Regions from separate parts of the Caecibacter sp. AF58-12pH5A genome, predicted to be linked through region 2. Evidence: riboswitches for the same ligand, from Rfam matches in the RefSeq annotation. Region 2 holds a riboswitch; the other holds the start of a gene.
What was found. A riboswitch is a leader RNA that binds a small molecule or an ion and turns the genes downstream of it on or off. The one in region 2 is predicted to bind FMN.
Positions count from the first base shown of each region.

Region 1: another riboswitch for FMN. It lies ahead of ribB (3,4-dihydroxy-2-butanone-4-phosphate synthase); the one in region 2 lies ahead of PGX44_RS00620 (FGGY-family carbohydrate kinase).

Region 1 is NZ_JAQDBC010000004.1:72,474-80,055, reverse strand. It holds gene PGX44_RS03350 (threonine aldolase family protein) at 50-1,063, shown strand; gene PGX44_RS03345 (lecithin retinol acyltransferase family protein) at 1,112-1,696, shown strand; gene PGX44_RS03340 (phosphohexomutase domain-containing protein) at 1,720-3,228, shown strand; gene PGX44_RS03335 (transcriptional regulator GutM) at 3,232-3,657, shown strand; FMN riboswitch at 3,741-3,853, shown strand; gene ribB (3,4-dihydroxy-2-butanone-4-phosphate synthase) at 4,016-4,681, shown strand; gene PGX44_RS03325 (hypothetical protein) at 4,763-5,191, opposite strand; gene pckA (phosphoenolpyruvate carboxykinase (ATP)) at 5,219-6,802, opposite strand; gene ilvD (dihydroxy-acid dehydratase) at 7,189-7,582, opposite strand, start outside.
Region 2 is NZ_JAQDBC010000001.1:120,751-128,332, reverse strand. It holds gene PGX44_RS00640 (PolC-type DNA polymerase III) at 1-3,339, shown strand, start outside; gene PGX44_RS00635 (YerC/YecD family TrpR-related protein) at 3,465-3,797, shown strand; gene mscL (large conductance mechanosensitive channel protein MscL) at 3,873-4,319, shown strand; gene PGX44_RS00625 (hypothetical protein) at 4,460-4,993, shown strand; FMN riboswitch at 5,055-5,191, shown strand; gene PGX44_RS00620 (FGGY-family carbohydrate kinase) at 5,286-6,812, shown strand; gene PGX44_RS00615 (3-hydroxybutyryl-CoA dehydrogenase) at 7,201-7,582, shown strand, end outside.

The DNA.
Region 1 (7,582 bases), on a different contig from region 2:
GTAATAGCATACAATTCCTGGGATACGTATGAGAAAAGAGGATATGGCGATGATATTTTTAAAAAATGACTACGGTGCAGGGGCACATCCCCACGTTTTTCAAGCCTTGGCCGAGCATAATCTGATGCCGGCAGATAGCTACAGCCATGATCAATATTCCGTTGCCGTTACGGAAATGATACGGGCTCTCACGGGACAGGCACAGGCACACGTCCATTTTATTGCCGGCGGGACACTGACCAACCTGGTCTGCCTGGCAGCCTTCCTGCGGCCGTATGAAGCTGTAATCGCTGCTGATTCAGCCCATATTTGTGTCCATGAAACGGGCGCTATTGAAGCGACGGGGCATAAAATTTTGTCTGTGCCGGCAGTAGATGGAAAAATCTCGCCGGAAGAGATTGATAAGGTCGTAGCGTTTCATGAAACGGACCAGATGGTCTTGCCCAAATTAGTTTATATCTCCGATACGACAGAAATGGGAGCCGTATATACGAAAGCAGAACTTCAGGCATTACGTGCCTGCTGTGATGCTCATGGACTCTATTTATATATTGACGGGGCCCGCCTGGCTATGGCCCTGGGGTCGGAGTACAATGACCTTAGCCTGCAGGATATAGCGTCCCTGGCGGATGCGTTTTATTTGGGTGGCACGAAGTGCGGCGCCCTTTTTGGCGAAATGGTAGTGATCCTCAATGAGGCACTAAAGCCCCATTTCCGCTTTATCATGCGGCAGCATGGGGCTCTCTTTGCCAAGGGCATGCTTTTAGGCCTTCAGTTTAAGGCCTTGCTCCAGGATGATTTGTATACGCGCTTAGGGAGTATGGCCGATGCGTGGGGGAAGAAACTAGCTGCCGGGCTGAAGGAAAAGGGGTATTCCTTTGCCTATACGCCGGTATCGAATATGATTTTTCCCATCGTAACAACTGCACAGGCAGACGCTCTGGCAGAGTACGTCCTGTTTGAAAAGTGGCTCGATAATCCCGATGGCACACAAACCATACGCCTCGTGACCAGCTGGATGACGAAGCAGGAAGATATTGATGGCTTGTTGCAGCATATGTGACGGTCTATCCAGGCAATACCGGTTTAAGAATGTAAGGAGTCAGGTTTCATGGCAATTGATGTGCATTCCCTTTTATCTGTATTAAAGGACGAAAAAATAGCCGCCCATTGGCTGGCCACACGGCCCCGGCGTGGTGATCACATTCGCGTACGCCGCTTAGGCGGCCTGTATTACCATCACGGTATTTATATAAGTGATACGGAGGTCATTACCTTTGCCGGTGACGATGACCACAATCCGTTTGATTGGTGGGATACGAAGGTACGGGCCACTTCCTTGGAGTTGTTCCTCCAAGGCGGCCAGACAGAGGTCTGCCTGTACACGATTCGTGAGCGGCAGCAGCTCTGCAGCATTGAAGAAACGGTAGCTTTTGCCAGAGCCTGTCTGGGGAATGAAAAATACAGCCTGCTTTTTCATAATTGTGAACATTTTTCAAATGCCTGCAAGCAGGGCATTTATCGCAGCCAGCAAGTAGAGCGTATTTTGCGTGGTCAAAGCTTGCACGACGCGTTGGCTTGTCTTGACGATCCGGAACAGCGTTCCCGCTGGTGGGATGAAGCCGTATCAGATCTGAAGAAACAAGTACTGAGTAAGATTAAGCGTGATCTGGAAGCGAAAATGCGACAAGAGTAAACTAATTTAGGAGGATATACATGATGATGACTGAAATGGAAATGATGAAACTGCAAAATGGCAGTGATGTTCGCGGCGTTGCTGTCGCCGGGGTACCTGGTGAAGACGTGACGCTGACGCCGGAAGCCGTAAACCGGATTGCTGCTGCGTTCGTTTCCTTTCTTGCCAAAAAACTAGGAAAAGAACCGGCTGCCTTGCGGATTGCCGTAGGTCATGATTCCCGTATTTCGGCATCGCTCTTGCAGGATGCTGTCTTTTCTGGTCTTACGGCTTGTGCAGCCGATGTGTTTAAGTGTGACCTGGCGTCCACACCGGCTATGTTTATGTCTATTGTTTTTTCTCAGACTCAGATGGACGGGGCAATCATGCTGACGGCCAGCCACTTGCCGTATAACCGCAATGGCATGAAATTCTTTACCGTTGAAGGGGGCCTGGAAAAAACGGATATCCGTGCCCTTTTGGCTCAGGCGGCTGCCCTTCCGGAACAGCACGGGGATCTGGCCCAGGTCCATGCGTTAAATCTGATGGAATTGTATGCTGAACACTTATGCCAGACTATCAGCATGCGGCTGGGCGTGCCTGTAGAAGAGAAGCCCTTGCAGGGGATGCATATCGTCGTCGATGCCGGCAATGGCAGTGGCGGCTTCTTCGTTACAGATGTCCTGGATGTCCTTGGTGCTGACACGACGGGCAGCCAATTCCTGGAACCGGACGGCATGTTCCCCAATCACATTCCAAACCCGGAAAACGCTGCGGCTATGGCGGCTATCCGCGCGGCCGTATTAAAGAATCATGCTGATTTAGGTCTCATTTTTGATACCGATGTCGACCGCATGAGTGCCGTTTTGTCCAACGGGGAAGAAGTGAACCGCAATGCTCTGATTGCCATGATTGCTGCTATCCTGGCACCGGACTATCCGGGCAGTACTATTGTTACTGATTCTGTCACGAGTGATGAGCTGACAGAGTTCCTGACGCAGACCCTCCATCTGGTCCATCACCGGTATATGCGCGGTTACAAGAACGTTATTGACGAATGTATCCGCCTCAATGAAGAAGGCACCCTTTCGCCGCTGGCTATTGAAACATCGGGTCACGGCGCGTTACGGGAAAATTATTATCTCGACGACGGCGCTTTCCTGGCTGTGCGCCTGATCATCGCTGCAGCCCAGGCTAAACAGCAGGGGAAAGAGCTGGGTGATCTGATTGCAGCACTGAAGCAGCCGGCAGAAAGCGTAGAATACCGATTGAAAATTACGGCAGATCAGGCCGGGGAATATGGTAAAAACGTACTCCAGGCGTTCTCTGAACGGGCACAGGCGGCAGGTATACAAATAGCCACGCCGTCGTATGAAGGCGTGCGCCTTGTGTTCCCGCAAGGCTGGGCACTCCTGCGGATGTCTCTCCATGATCCCAATATGCCGCTCAATATTGAAAGCAAAGAAGCCGGTGGCTGCCAAGAAATTACAGCCAGCCTGCGCCAGCTGCTTACGGGCTTTGATCAGCTGGATATTTCTGTGCTGGATGTGTAAGCTATGCAGAAAGAATGGCTCTTTGCCCTCTTCTTTATGCTCATGGTCATGCAGGCTGTAGGCGTGCGCTTACAGGTACGGGCCTATCGTCAGGCTGTAAGCCGTCTGCGGCGGCGTGGCTATGTGGGCATTGGCGGTGGCCGCCGTCGTTTGGGACCGGGGACCATCGTCCTCCTGGCCTGCAGTGGTGATGGCACCATTGTAGGCGCTGAAACGATGCAGGGGATGACGATTTTTAGCCGCTTCCGGGAAAGGCCGGACCTTTACGGCCGGACCATATACGATTTCAAGAACGAGCTCAGTACGTATCCGGCTAAGAAGCGCAAGAAGTATAAGAGCTATGAGCAGGCTGCTGATGCGCTGATCGGACGGTTGCAAAAGGAAGCCGCTGCCCGGCAAGAAGAAAACAGCCAGCTGGAAAAAGTATAGTTTTACGCTGAACGATGCTATTTTGACATAGATAGTTACAAATCAGAAGGCATGTGCTATACTATAGAAAATTTCATATGATTTATTGTCTTTGGGGCGGGGTGTAATTCCCTACCGGCGGTAGAGTCCGCGAGCGCAAGCATGAACCGGTGCAATTCCGGTACCGACAGTATAGTCTGGATGAGAAAAGACAGCAGAAAACGTAGTTTTGCCGTGCGCCCTTTTTGTGTGCACGGCTTTTTTACCGCACAAAAAGGGAAAGGTTACGCGTTTTCGGTATGAAACCTTACAGGTACAACATAGTCCCCACCCAATAGATCTTCCATGAAAGAAACTATTTCATTAGGAGGAACAAAACATGAACAACGAATTTACGTTTGGCACGATTGAAGAGGCAATCCGCGACATCAAGGCGGGCAAGATGGTATTGGTCACAGATGATGCGGACCGGGAAAATGAAGGCGATCTCATCATGAGTGCCGAACTGGCTACGCAGGCAACGGTCAATTTCATGGCAACTTATGCCAAGGGTCTTATTTGTATGCCCTGCGATGGTGCTATTTTGGATCGCCTGCACATGGGACCTATGGTAGAAAAAAATACGGATAACCATGAGACGGCCTTTACCGTTTCTATCGATCATGTCGATACGACCACAGGAATTTCTGCCGGTGAACGGGCCCACACCATGCGTATGTGTGCCGACGGCCGGGCCAAACCGGAGGATTTCCGCCGCCCTGGTCATGTCTTTCCTTTGCGCAGCAAGACCGGTGGTGTTCTCTGCCGTACGGGCCATACGGAAACGACGACCGACCTGTGCCGTCTGGCCGGCCTTGCACCTGTCGGCATTTGCTGCGAAATCATGAGTGCTGACGGATCCATGGCCCGTACACCGGAACTCATGCAATTTGCCAAGGCCTATGGCTTGACCTTTATTACCGTAGCGGATCTCGCTGCGTACCGCCGCCGTACAGAAGTGCAAGGCGACGTGCCGGCAGATGTACCGGCACCGGCTCAGGTCTAAGCGGCATAGACGCCTGCACGTGAAAAGGGAGCTCCTTCCTGCCTGTAGCAGGAGAGAAGCTCCCTTTTCACTATGTCCTGTTTAGAATTTCAAATCGATCGTAGCAGAAACGCCGACGCCTTGGACACGGCTCATGTTTGTCACGTCTAAGGATTCGACAGGAATAAGGGCGTTAGCCCGGGCAATGCCATTGAAGCTGGCTTCAATTTGGGCGACAGCCTTTACCTTATCGACCTGTGCCGTCGGTCCGACGACCTGGACAGCACCGATATATTTGCCTGTACCGCCGCTGATAATGGGAACGACCTTTGTGGCATAATCCGTGCCGACACCGTTTTTCATGAGTAATTTGTTCAGGAAGGTGTTGATCTGGTCTCCGTATTTGGAAACGAGAACGGAAACACCGCCAACCTTTAAAATGGATCCCAGGTCAAAGGCCTGTACAGCTGTACCGCCGCAAAAGCCCAAGAGGGATGCGGCTGTCATGGCTACAACGAGTTGCTTTTTCATGGAATGCCTCCTTCAGTGAGTGATAAATCATGGCCGTGGTCCGGCGTTCAGGATATCTTCACGAATACGGGGATATTTCGTATGGAAGTTATCGTAGAACAGCTTCGCTACCTTAACGGCCATGGCATCATAGGCTGCCGGGTCTGCCCAGGTTGCGCGGGGGTTCAGGAGTTTTTCCGGCACGTTCGGGCAGGTCTGGGGAATATCTACGTTGAAGCGGTCGTTATGCACATAGACAGATTCTTTTAGGCTGCCATTCAGGGCAGCAGTAATCATAGCCCGTGTATATTTCAGAGCGATACGGCTGCCTGTTCCATAGGGGCCGCCGGTCCAGCCCGTGTTGACCAGATAGACCGTCGTATTATGGGCTACAATCCGTTCGCCCAGCATATGGGCGTAAATCTGGGGATGCAAAGGCATGAAAGGCTCGCCAAAGAGGGTGGAGAAGGTCGGTACCGGTTCCGTAATGTTCTGTTCCGTACCGGCTACCTTCGAAGTAAAGCCTGTAACAAAATGATACATGGCCGCTTCTTTGCTTAACCGGGAGATAGGCGGCAACACGCCGAAGCTGTCAGCTGTAAGAAAAATAACGACAGAAGGAGTACCGCCCAGGCCGGACATTTCCGCATTGGCAATATATGTAATAGGATAGCCTGCCCGTGTGTTTTCTGTCAAGGTTTTATCGGCATAATCCGGTTTGCGCGTCTGCGCGTCGAGAATAACATTCTCTACAAGCGTACCGGCTTTAATGGCATCATACACTTCCGGCTCCCGTTCAGGATCGAGGTTGATGCACTTAGCGTAGCAACCGCCTTCGAAATTAAAGACCCCTTCAGGGGACCAGCCGTGTTCATCGTCGCCAATAAGGAGGCGCTCCGGGTCAGCCGACAAGGTTGTCTTGCCCGTACCGGAAAGGCCGAAGAAAATAGCCGTTTCCTTTGTTACAGGATCCATGTTGGCTGAGCAGTGCATGGGCAGGACCCCTTCCTTGGGCATGAGATAATTCATGACCGAGAAGACGCTCTTTTTGATTTCACCGGCATAGCGTGTGCCTACGATGAGGATCTCGTGGGCTTCATAGTCAATGAGGATGGCCGCTTCCGAATGGACGCCGTCAATTTCAGGATCACATTTGAAGCCCGGTGCGGCGATGATGGTGAAATCCGGTTTGCCATACTGATCCAGCTCTGCTTCGGTAGGCCGGATCAGCAAATTATGAATGAAGAGGTTTTCACTGGCCAGCTCATTGATGATACGGAATTTTTTCCGATGTACCGGGTCGGCGCCGGCAAAGCCGTCGAAGACGAAGAGCTCCCGGTTCTGTAAATAGGAGACGGCTTTGCTGCGCAGGGCTTTAAAGGCTGCCCGCGTAATGGGCCGGTTGACGCTGCCCCAGGCGATTTCGTCGTGAACCCCTGGTGTATCGACGATGAACTTGTCCTTTGGCGACCGGCCTGTGAATGTACCGGTCCGTACGACTAAGGCCCCTGTATCACTGAGGATGCCTTCACCGCGTGCTAATGCTGCTTCTGTGAGACAGGCGGAGCTTAAATTCCGATAAATTGCTTTGGCGTTGATAATGCCGCTTTGTTCCAAGGAAAATGTTTCCATAGTCTATCTCTCCCCTTATTCATATGCTGCTTAGTATCTCATTTGATTATCATAGCATGCGAAAACTACTTGTATTATAATCGGATTCGCTAGCCTATTCAATGAAATATGTTGTTTTAATGATGTACAATATAATAAATAGCATATAATAATAGATGTATAAGACTATTATACTCTACTCATATGGTAAATAGAAGAGATATATGATGGTTTATTTATAGCGAATGTGAATGTAAAAGAGTATGTATTATAACTAAATGAGAATGGTTTCCTCTTGTGCTATTGTAATAATGCACTTCATAATTAAATGTTTTATATGGGAAGAATTAAAACGCCTCCTGCCCTGCACGATAAGCAGGGGCGGAGGCGTTTTGGTCAGGTCTGTGTTATTTCATAACAGCACCCGTATTGGCTGAAGTAACCAGGCGGGCATAGCGTGATAAGTAGCCTGTCTTTACTTTTGGTTCAGGCTGCTGCCACGCAGCCTTGCGTCTGGCCAGCTCGTCGTCGCTAACGAGAAGCTCGAGCTTACGCTGGGGAATATCGATGGCAATCGTATCGCCATCGTGGACCAGGGCCAGAGGACCGCCTTCCATGGCTTCCGGCGAGATATGGCCGATGCAGGCGCCGCGGCTGGCACCACTGAAACGGCCGTCTGTAAGCAGGGCTACCTTGAGGCCCATGCCGGTAATGACGGCTGTGGGATTGAGCATTTCCCGCATGCCCGGACCGCCCTTGGGGCCTTCGTAGCGGATGACGACAACGTGGCCTTCTTTGATT
Region 2 (7,582 bases):
CAGGATATGGAAGGCTATGATATTCCCCATGAAGATATATATGACCAGGAAGAGCCGGATGATTCCTTGCGCAACGATCCGGCGTACATCAAAGCTTGCATGGCCGTAGCTAATGAAGCTAAGGGTGGCAGCTCGGGCAGTACGAAAGCATCCCGTTCTTCCGGCAGTACGACGAAGGACAGCCGCGTTTGGCTGGGCAAATACGTCAAGGGTGAAGTAACGCCTATTAATGACGTTATTGGTGAAGAACGGCCGGATGTACTGTTCCAGGGAGACGTCGTCAAGGTCGAATTCCGGGAAACGAAGACCAAGCGCATTATCGTCAATTTTCAGCTGGCCGATAAGACCAATGGCATTTCAGCCCAAAAATTTTTGGATGTAGCCAAGGGCAATAGTAAATTCCGCCGCCGCAACACAGTGACCCAGGAAGAACTGGATGATCTGCAGGCCAACCTGAAGGTCGGCACCAGTGTAAAGGTGCACGGCGACGTCAAGTACAGCAATTATCTCAATGATTATGTCCTCAACGTAGACAGCATCATGCCGGCGGCTAATACGACGACAGAACGGGTCGATACGAATCCGACACCCCGTGTCGAACTGCACCTGCATACGGTCATGAGCGATATGGATGCCCTCATTACGGTCAAGGACCTCATCAAAACCGTCAAGAAATGGCATCATCCTGCCGTTGCCGTGACGGACCATGGTGTCGTCCAGTCGTTCCCGCTCTTACAGGACGTCTCGACGAACAAAACCAACAACGTCAAGGTTATTTATGGCATGGAAGGGTATCTCTTCGATACGAAAATAGACGAATCGTACCACATCGTTATCCTGGCGAAAAACCAGATCGGCGTGCGCAACCTGTATAAGCTGGTCAGTATTTCCCACCTGAAATATATTTATCGCGGCCGTCCCCGTATTCCCCGGGCTGTCCTCAACGAATACCGCGAAGGACTTATCCTCGGCTCGGCCTGTGAAGCTGGCGAGCTGGTCCGCTCTATGGTGCAGAAGAACCTGCCCTATGAAGAGCTGAAGAAGATAGCTTCGTATTACGACTACCTGGAAATCCAGCCTATTACGAATAATGAGTTTCTCGTCCGTGAAGGCCTCGTGTCGGACGACGAAGGGCTGCGCGATATTAACCGTAAAATCCTGCGCATCGGTGATGAACTGGGCAAAAAGACCGTCGCTACGTGTGACGCCCATTTCATGAATCCTGAAGACAAAATCTATCGGGAAATTCTCATGACCGGCAAGGGCTTTAAGGATGCCCAGCACCAGCCGGATCTCTATTTCCGTACGACCGATGAAATGCTGGAAGAGTTTTCCTACCTCGGTGAAGAACGGGCCCGGGAAGTCGTCATTACGAATCCGAACGCTATTAACGATGAAATCGATTACGTCCGGCCTATTCCTAAGGAAACCCTCTATTTCCCGCGCATTGCCGGCTCTTCGGAAGCCCTGAAAAAGATGTGCTATGAAAAAGCCCACAAGATTTACGGCAACCCGTTGCCACAGATCGTCGAAGACCGCCTGACCGAAGAGTTTACATCCATTTTAGGACATGGCTTTGGCGTGCTCTATTACATTGCCCATAAGCTTGTAAAGCACTCCAACGACGATGGCTACCTCGTAGGCTCCCGTGGTTCTGTCGGCTCTTCCTTCGTAGCGACAATGTCCGATATTACAGAAGTCAATCCCTTGCCGCCACACTACGTGTGCCCTGAATGCCAGTACAGTGAATTCTTTACGCATGGCGAATACGGCGGCGGCTTCGATTTGCCCGACAAGAAATGCCCTCATTGCGGTGCAGAACTGCAGAAAAACGGGCACAACATTCCTTTTGCTATTTTCTTAGGCTTCGATGGCGATAAAGTTCCGGATATCGACCTCAACTTCTCTGGCGAATACCATCCGAAAGCCCATAAATACACGGAAGAACTCTTTGGTAAGGATAACGTTTTCCGTGCCGGCACGATCGGTGTCGTCAAAGACAAGACGGCTTACGGCTACGTTATGAAATGGGCCGACGCCAAGGGGATTAAGGTCAACGATGCCTTTGTCAACAGCCTGGTCAACGGCTGCATGGGTGTCAAGAATACGACGGGCCAGCACCCGGGCGGCGTCATGGTTATTCCCCGTGATATGGACGTCCATCACTTTACGCCTGTCCAGTATCCGGCCAATAAGAAGGATACGGGCATTATTACGACTCACTTTGACTATCACTCCATCGAAGGCCGCCTGGTCAAGCTTGATATCCTCGGTCACGATGATCCGACGGTTATCCGCATGCTCGAAGACATGACCGGCGTAGATGCCAAGTCCATTCCCTTTGATGATCCGGCGACGATGAGCCTCTTTAGCTCGACGAAGGCCCTGGGCCTGACACCGGAAGAACTGGGTTCACCTGTAGGCAGCCTGGGTATTCCCGAATTCGGTACGCCCTTTGTCCGGCAAATGCTCGTCGACACGAAGCCCAAGAACTTCTCCGAACTGGTACGTATTTCCGGTTTCTCCCACGGTACAGATGTATGGCTGAACAACGCCCAGGATTTGATCCGTAACAAGGTCGTACCGCTGAAAGAAGCCGTTTCTACCCGTGATGACATCATGAACTATCTGATTCAGCACGGTATCAAGCCTAAGACGAGCTTCAAGGTCATGGAAAATGTCCGTAAAGGCAAGGGTATTGACAAGCCGAACAAGCTGGGCCAGAAGACGACTGATTATGAAGGCGAATTGCGGGAAGGGCAAATTCCCGAATGGTTCATCGAATCATGCCTGAAAATCGGCTACCTCTTTCCCCGTGCCCATGCCGTGGCCTACGTTATGATGGCCTTCCGCATTGCCTGGTTCAAGATCAATTATCCCCTGGCTTACTATGCGGCGTACTTTACGATCCGCGCCAAGGCCTTTAAGCTTTCGGCCATGGTACACGGCCTGGAAGGACAGGAGCAGGCTATGAAGGAAATCAAAGCCATGGGCAAGAGTGCCTCCAAAATCGACCAGGATCTCTATTCGGCCCTGGAACTGGCGAAGGAAATGAGCCTGCGCGGCTATTCCTTCCTCAATGTCGATATTAACCGCTCCGATGCGATGAAGTTTACCATTTGCGATGGTAAAATACTGCCGCCCTTTACGGCTATTGACGGTCTTGGCGAAAACGTTGCCGAACAGATTGTAACGGCCCGCAATGAACGTCCTTTCACATCCAAAGCGGACCTCAAGCTGCGCGGTAAAGTAGGCAAGACCATGCTGGACCTGATGAGCGAATATGGCTGCCTCGGTGATTTGCCTGAAGACGAACTGCTCGATCTCTTTGCTATGTAAGGAAGTGGTGCCGGACCTTGTGTCCGGCCCTTCCTTTTTCAGGTATCGACAGGAGACCCGTTCTGAGCTATAATAAAGAGAAAAGATTTACTATGTTAAAGCATGAAAGTAAACGAGGTGTCCATATGGCAGTCAATGAAAAACTGAGAGATCATCTGCATGACCAGCTTTTTGCAGCAGTATTGGAGCTCCAGTCCATAGATGAATGTTACGAGTTTTTTGAAGATATTTGCACGATTCAGGAAATGCGGGCCATTGCTGTGCGCCTGGAAGTAGCGCGCATGCTCAAGGCCGGCGATATTTACGAAGACATCGTCAAACAGACCGGCGCCAGTACGGCAACCATCAGCCGTATCAAACGGTGCCTCAATTATGGCAGCGGTGGTTATGGGAAAATCCTCGACCGCATGGCGAAAAAGAATCCTGACTTGTTAAAAATCGGTATTAAGAAGAAATAAGCATTGCAATTTAAAATGAGATATTGTACGATAAGGAGAGAATCATTTTAAATTATAATGTTAGGAGTGATGGACATGGGATTTTTTAAAGAATTTAAAGAGTTTGCCATGCGCGGCAGCGTCATTGATATGGCCGTCGGCGTTGTTATTGGCGGTGCTTTTGGCAAAATCGTCACATCCCTGGTTAATGATATCATTATGCCTCCTATTGGTGTTCTTCTCGGTGGTATCGATTTCTCGGATTTCTTTATTCCCCTCAGCTTGACCCAGCATGTAGAAACGCTGGCCGATGCTAAAGCGGCAGGTATTCCTGTCATTGCCTATGGGTCGTTTATCAACGTATTGATCGAATTCCTGATCATAGCCTTTGCTATCTTTCTCGTTATCAAACAGATCAATCGCATGCGTCCGGCCCCGGCACCCGCTCCGGAACCGCGTCTTTGCCCATACTGTAAACAGCCTGTAGCCGATGACGCTACACGCTGCCCCCATTGCACCAGCGAACTGCCGCCGCTTCAGTAAGCGCGGTACACTAAGAGCTCCCGGCTTTTCCGGGAGTTCTTTTAAGTTACAGACTATTAATAAAACCTATTAGAAAATAAATCATATACAGAGAGGAGACAGACACGGTGGTCCCTTAGGGCCGCGCGCTGTCAAAGTCTATGAAAGCGAAGATAGGCATTACCATTTTTGGCAGCGGAGACGTAGATATTCTCCGCAATTCCATTCACGAGGATTTATGGCGGGATTACCGCTTTTTCTTTAAGAAAGCCGCTGCTCACGCAGCCAAGGGACACAAGAAAAATAAACTCCTGGCCCAGCGCTATGAACGGGCAGCAGCTATGTCCTTATATACCTTTTTTACGAGTGTCGTCATGACCTGGCTCTCCCGCCTGGGGCAGAGTGAAGACGTGCGCTCTGTACCATCCCTGTGCACCCTCTACGACGTACTTATGCGGGCTGTTTTTGGTACGGCTGCCCATACAGAATTTACCCATCTTCGCGCCCTTTTGTGCCGTTACGACCAAAACGTACCGGCCCTCCTGGAAAATCTCAACGAAGACAGCTTGCAGGACATGGAAGACAGTATCTGCGAATTCCTCAGCTACATTGAAGGCAATTCAGACCTGCGCCGTTTTCCGCCGGTGGAAACGTCGACGACAGGCGTTATGGAAGAGCTCATGAGCCGCTTGTAATTTTACTTTATGCATGATATAATGTAATGCAAGTGTTTTGAAATACACAATCTATATATCGTTTAGTCTTTAGGGCATGGTGCGAAAGGGAATCCTTTCAATTCCTGACCGGCGGTGATAGTCCGCGACCTCCTGCAGGGGAGCCGAATCGATGCAATTTCGATACCGACAGTATAGTCTGGATGGGAAAAGACGAAAGCCGGGACAGGTGCAGACCGTCCGGGTATATTTCCTTTGACATGAAAAGACTGGCGATGCCAGTCTTTTTTTATTACAGAAAGAAGGCGCAGAATTGGAAAAAAAATATTATCTCGGCTTTGATGCCGGCACACAAAGCGTAAAGGTCGCCGTCTATGACGACCAGATGCAGGAAGTCGCCATGGCGACAGCCCAGACGACGCTCAACTATCCCCAGCCGGGCTGGGTGCAAATGGACGTAGGCGAATATTACCAGCTTATCAAGCAGTGCATGCGTGAATGCAGCCGCCAGATGGCCGCCAAGAATCTGGACGTACGTGGCGTACGGGCCATCATGGGTGACGGCATCATTTGCGGCATTGCCTGCGTCGATGCAGACGGCAACGCCATTACACCGTATATTAATTACCTCGATAGCCGTACAGCTGACGACGTAGAAGCAATGAAAGCGCAGCACCTGGCTATTTGGGGTGAAGAAACAGGCAATGCCGAACCAAACGTCATGTTTCCGGCCATGTTTGCCCGCTGGTTCCTGAAGAATTTACCTGAAGTGAAGGAAAAAGGCGTCAAGTTCGTCCACAACTGCCCGTACATCCTCATGCACCTGGCCGGTCTTTCCGGGGCCGATGCCTTCATCGACTGGGGCACCTTGTCGGGCTGGGGCCTGGGCTACAACGTCGTCTCCAAAGAGTGGTCGCCTAAGCAGCTGGAAATCCTGGGCATCGATAGGAAGTACTTGCCCCGCGTCGTCAAGCCGTGGGATATCATTGGCACGCTCTGCGCGGCTGACGCGGCCGAAACGGGTTTCCCCGCAGGCATTCCCATTTGTGCCGGAGCCGGTGATACGATGGAATCCATGATGGGCAGCGGCATCTTAGAAGCCGGCCGCGCCGTCGATGTAGCCGGTACGTGTGCCATGTTCTGCGTTGCTACGGACGGTATCATTCCGGAACTGTCATCGCCTGGTATGGGTCTCATCTTCAATTCCGGTACCCTGCCGGATACATATTTCTACTGGGGTATGGTACGTACAGGCGGCCTGGCCTTGCGCTGGTTTAAAGACAGCATTGCCCGCAAGGAAACGGACGATACGTATTACGGTGAAATGGACCGCCTCGCCAGCCGTCATCCTGCCGGCTGCGAAGGTGCCATGTTCATTCCGTACCTGACCGGAGGCAATGGCGAATTCCCGCACGTACGCGGTACCTTTACAGGCCTGACCCTCGATTCGGACCAAGGCGCTCTCTGGCGCTGCGTCCTCGAAGGTATTGGCTACGACTACATGGAAGTAACGGACCGCTACCGCGCAGCCGGTATCGACCTCAATCAGCTCACGGTCACTGAAGGGGGCAGCCGCGATGCCCTGTGGAACCAGATCAAGGCCGATATGCTTTCGACACACGTCCAGACCTTGCAGGTAGCCGGCGGGGCCGTGCCGACGAACTGCCTCGTCGCCGCCCGGGCCGTAGGCGATATTACGAATTTGAAGGCTGTCCTGCAGCAGCGTCTGGCCGTAAAAGACAGCTATGAACCTCATGCAGAACTGACGACCTTATACCGCAAGCAATATGAAAAACGCCGTCATATATTAGCGGCTCTCAATAGCACGGAAACGGTGTAAGAGTTCGTGAATGTGCACAAATTCACAAATAGGAACTGGTGTAATATAACCAGTTCCTATTTATTTTCATTCTAAAATGGTATAAAACGTTATAAATAGTACAAGCTACCTTGGCGGCCTAACAGAATATACGGAATCATCATAGAGTAGAAATAATCATTACACTAAGTCATAAACATCGATATATAAGTAAATAAAAAGCATAAATAATGCATTTTCTGCATATAGAAGCACAGAAATTTATAAAATATATCTATTTTTTAGTGGACTTTTTTTGCAAACGTGTTATACTATGAATGTAAGCAGTGCATCTTAATTATTGTCAAATGTGATTTTTTTTTGATCACAAAAGTGAAAAAAATCACGCTAATAAAAGGAGGAGTTTCACATGTTCAAAAAAGTAATGGTTATTGGTGCAGGCACAATGGGTTCCGGTATTGCTCAAGTATTCGCTGAACACGGCGTAGATGTAGTTCTTAACGATATCAAACAAGAATTCATCGACGGCGGCATGAAAAAAATTGACAAACAGCTGACGAAAAAAGTTTCCAAAGGCAAAATCACGGAAGACCAGAAAGCTGAAATCCTTGGCCATTTCGAAGGCATCGTAGAAATTACGGAAGAAAACATGAAAGACGTAGAACTGGTTGTTGAAGCAGCTATCGAAGACTACAAGATCAAGAGCCAGATCTTCAAAAACCTCGACGAAAAATGCCCGGCTAACACGATTCTCGCTTCCAACACATCTTCCTTGCCGATCACGAAAATTG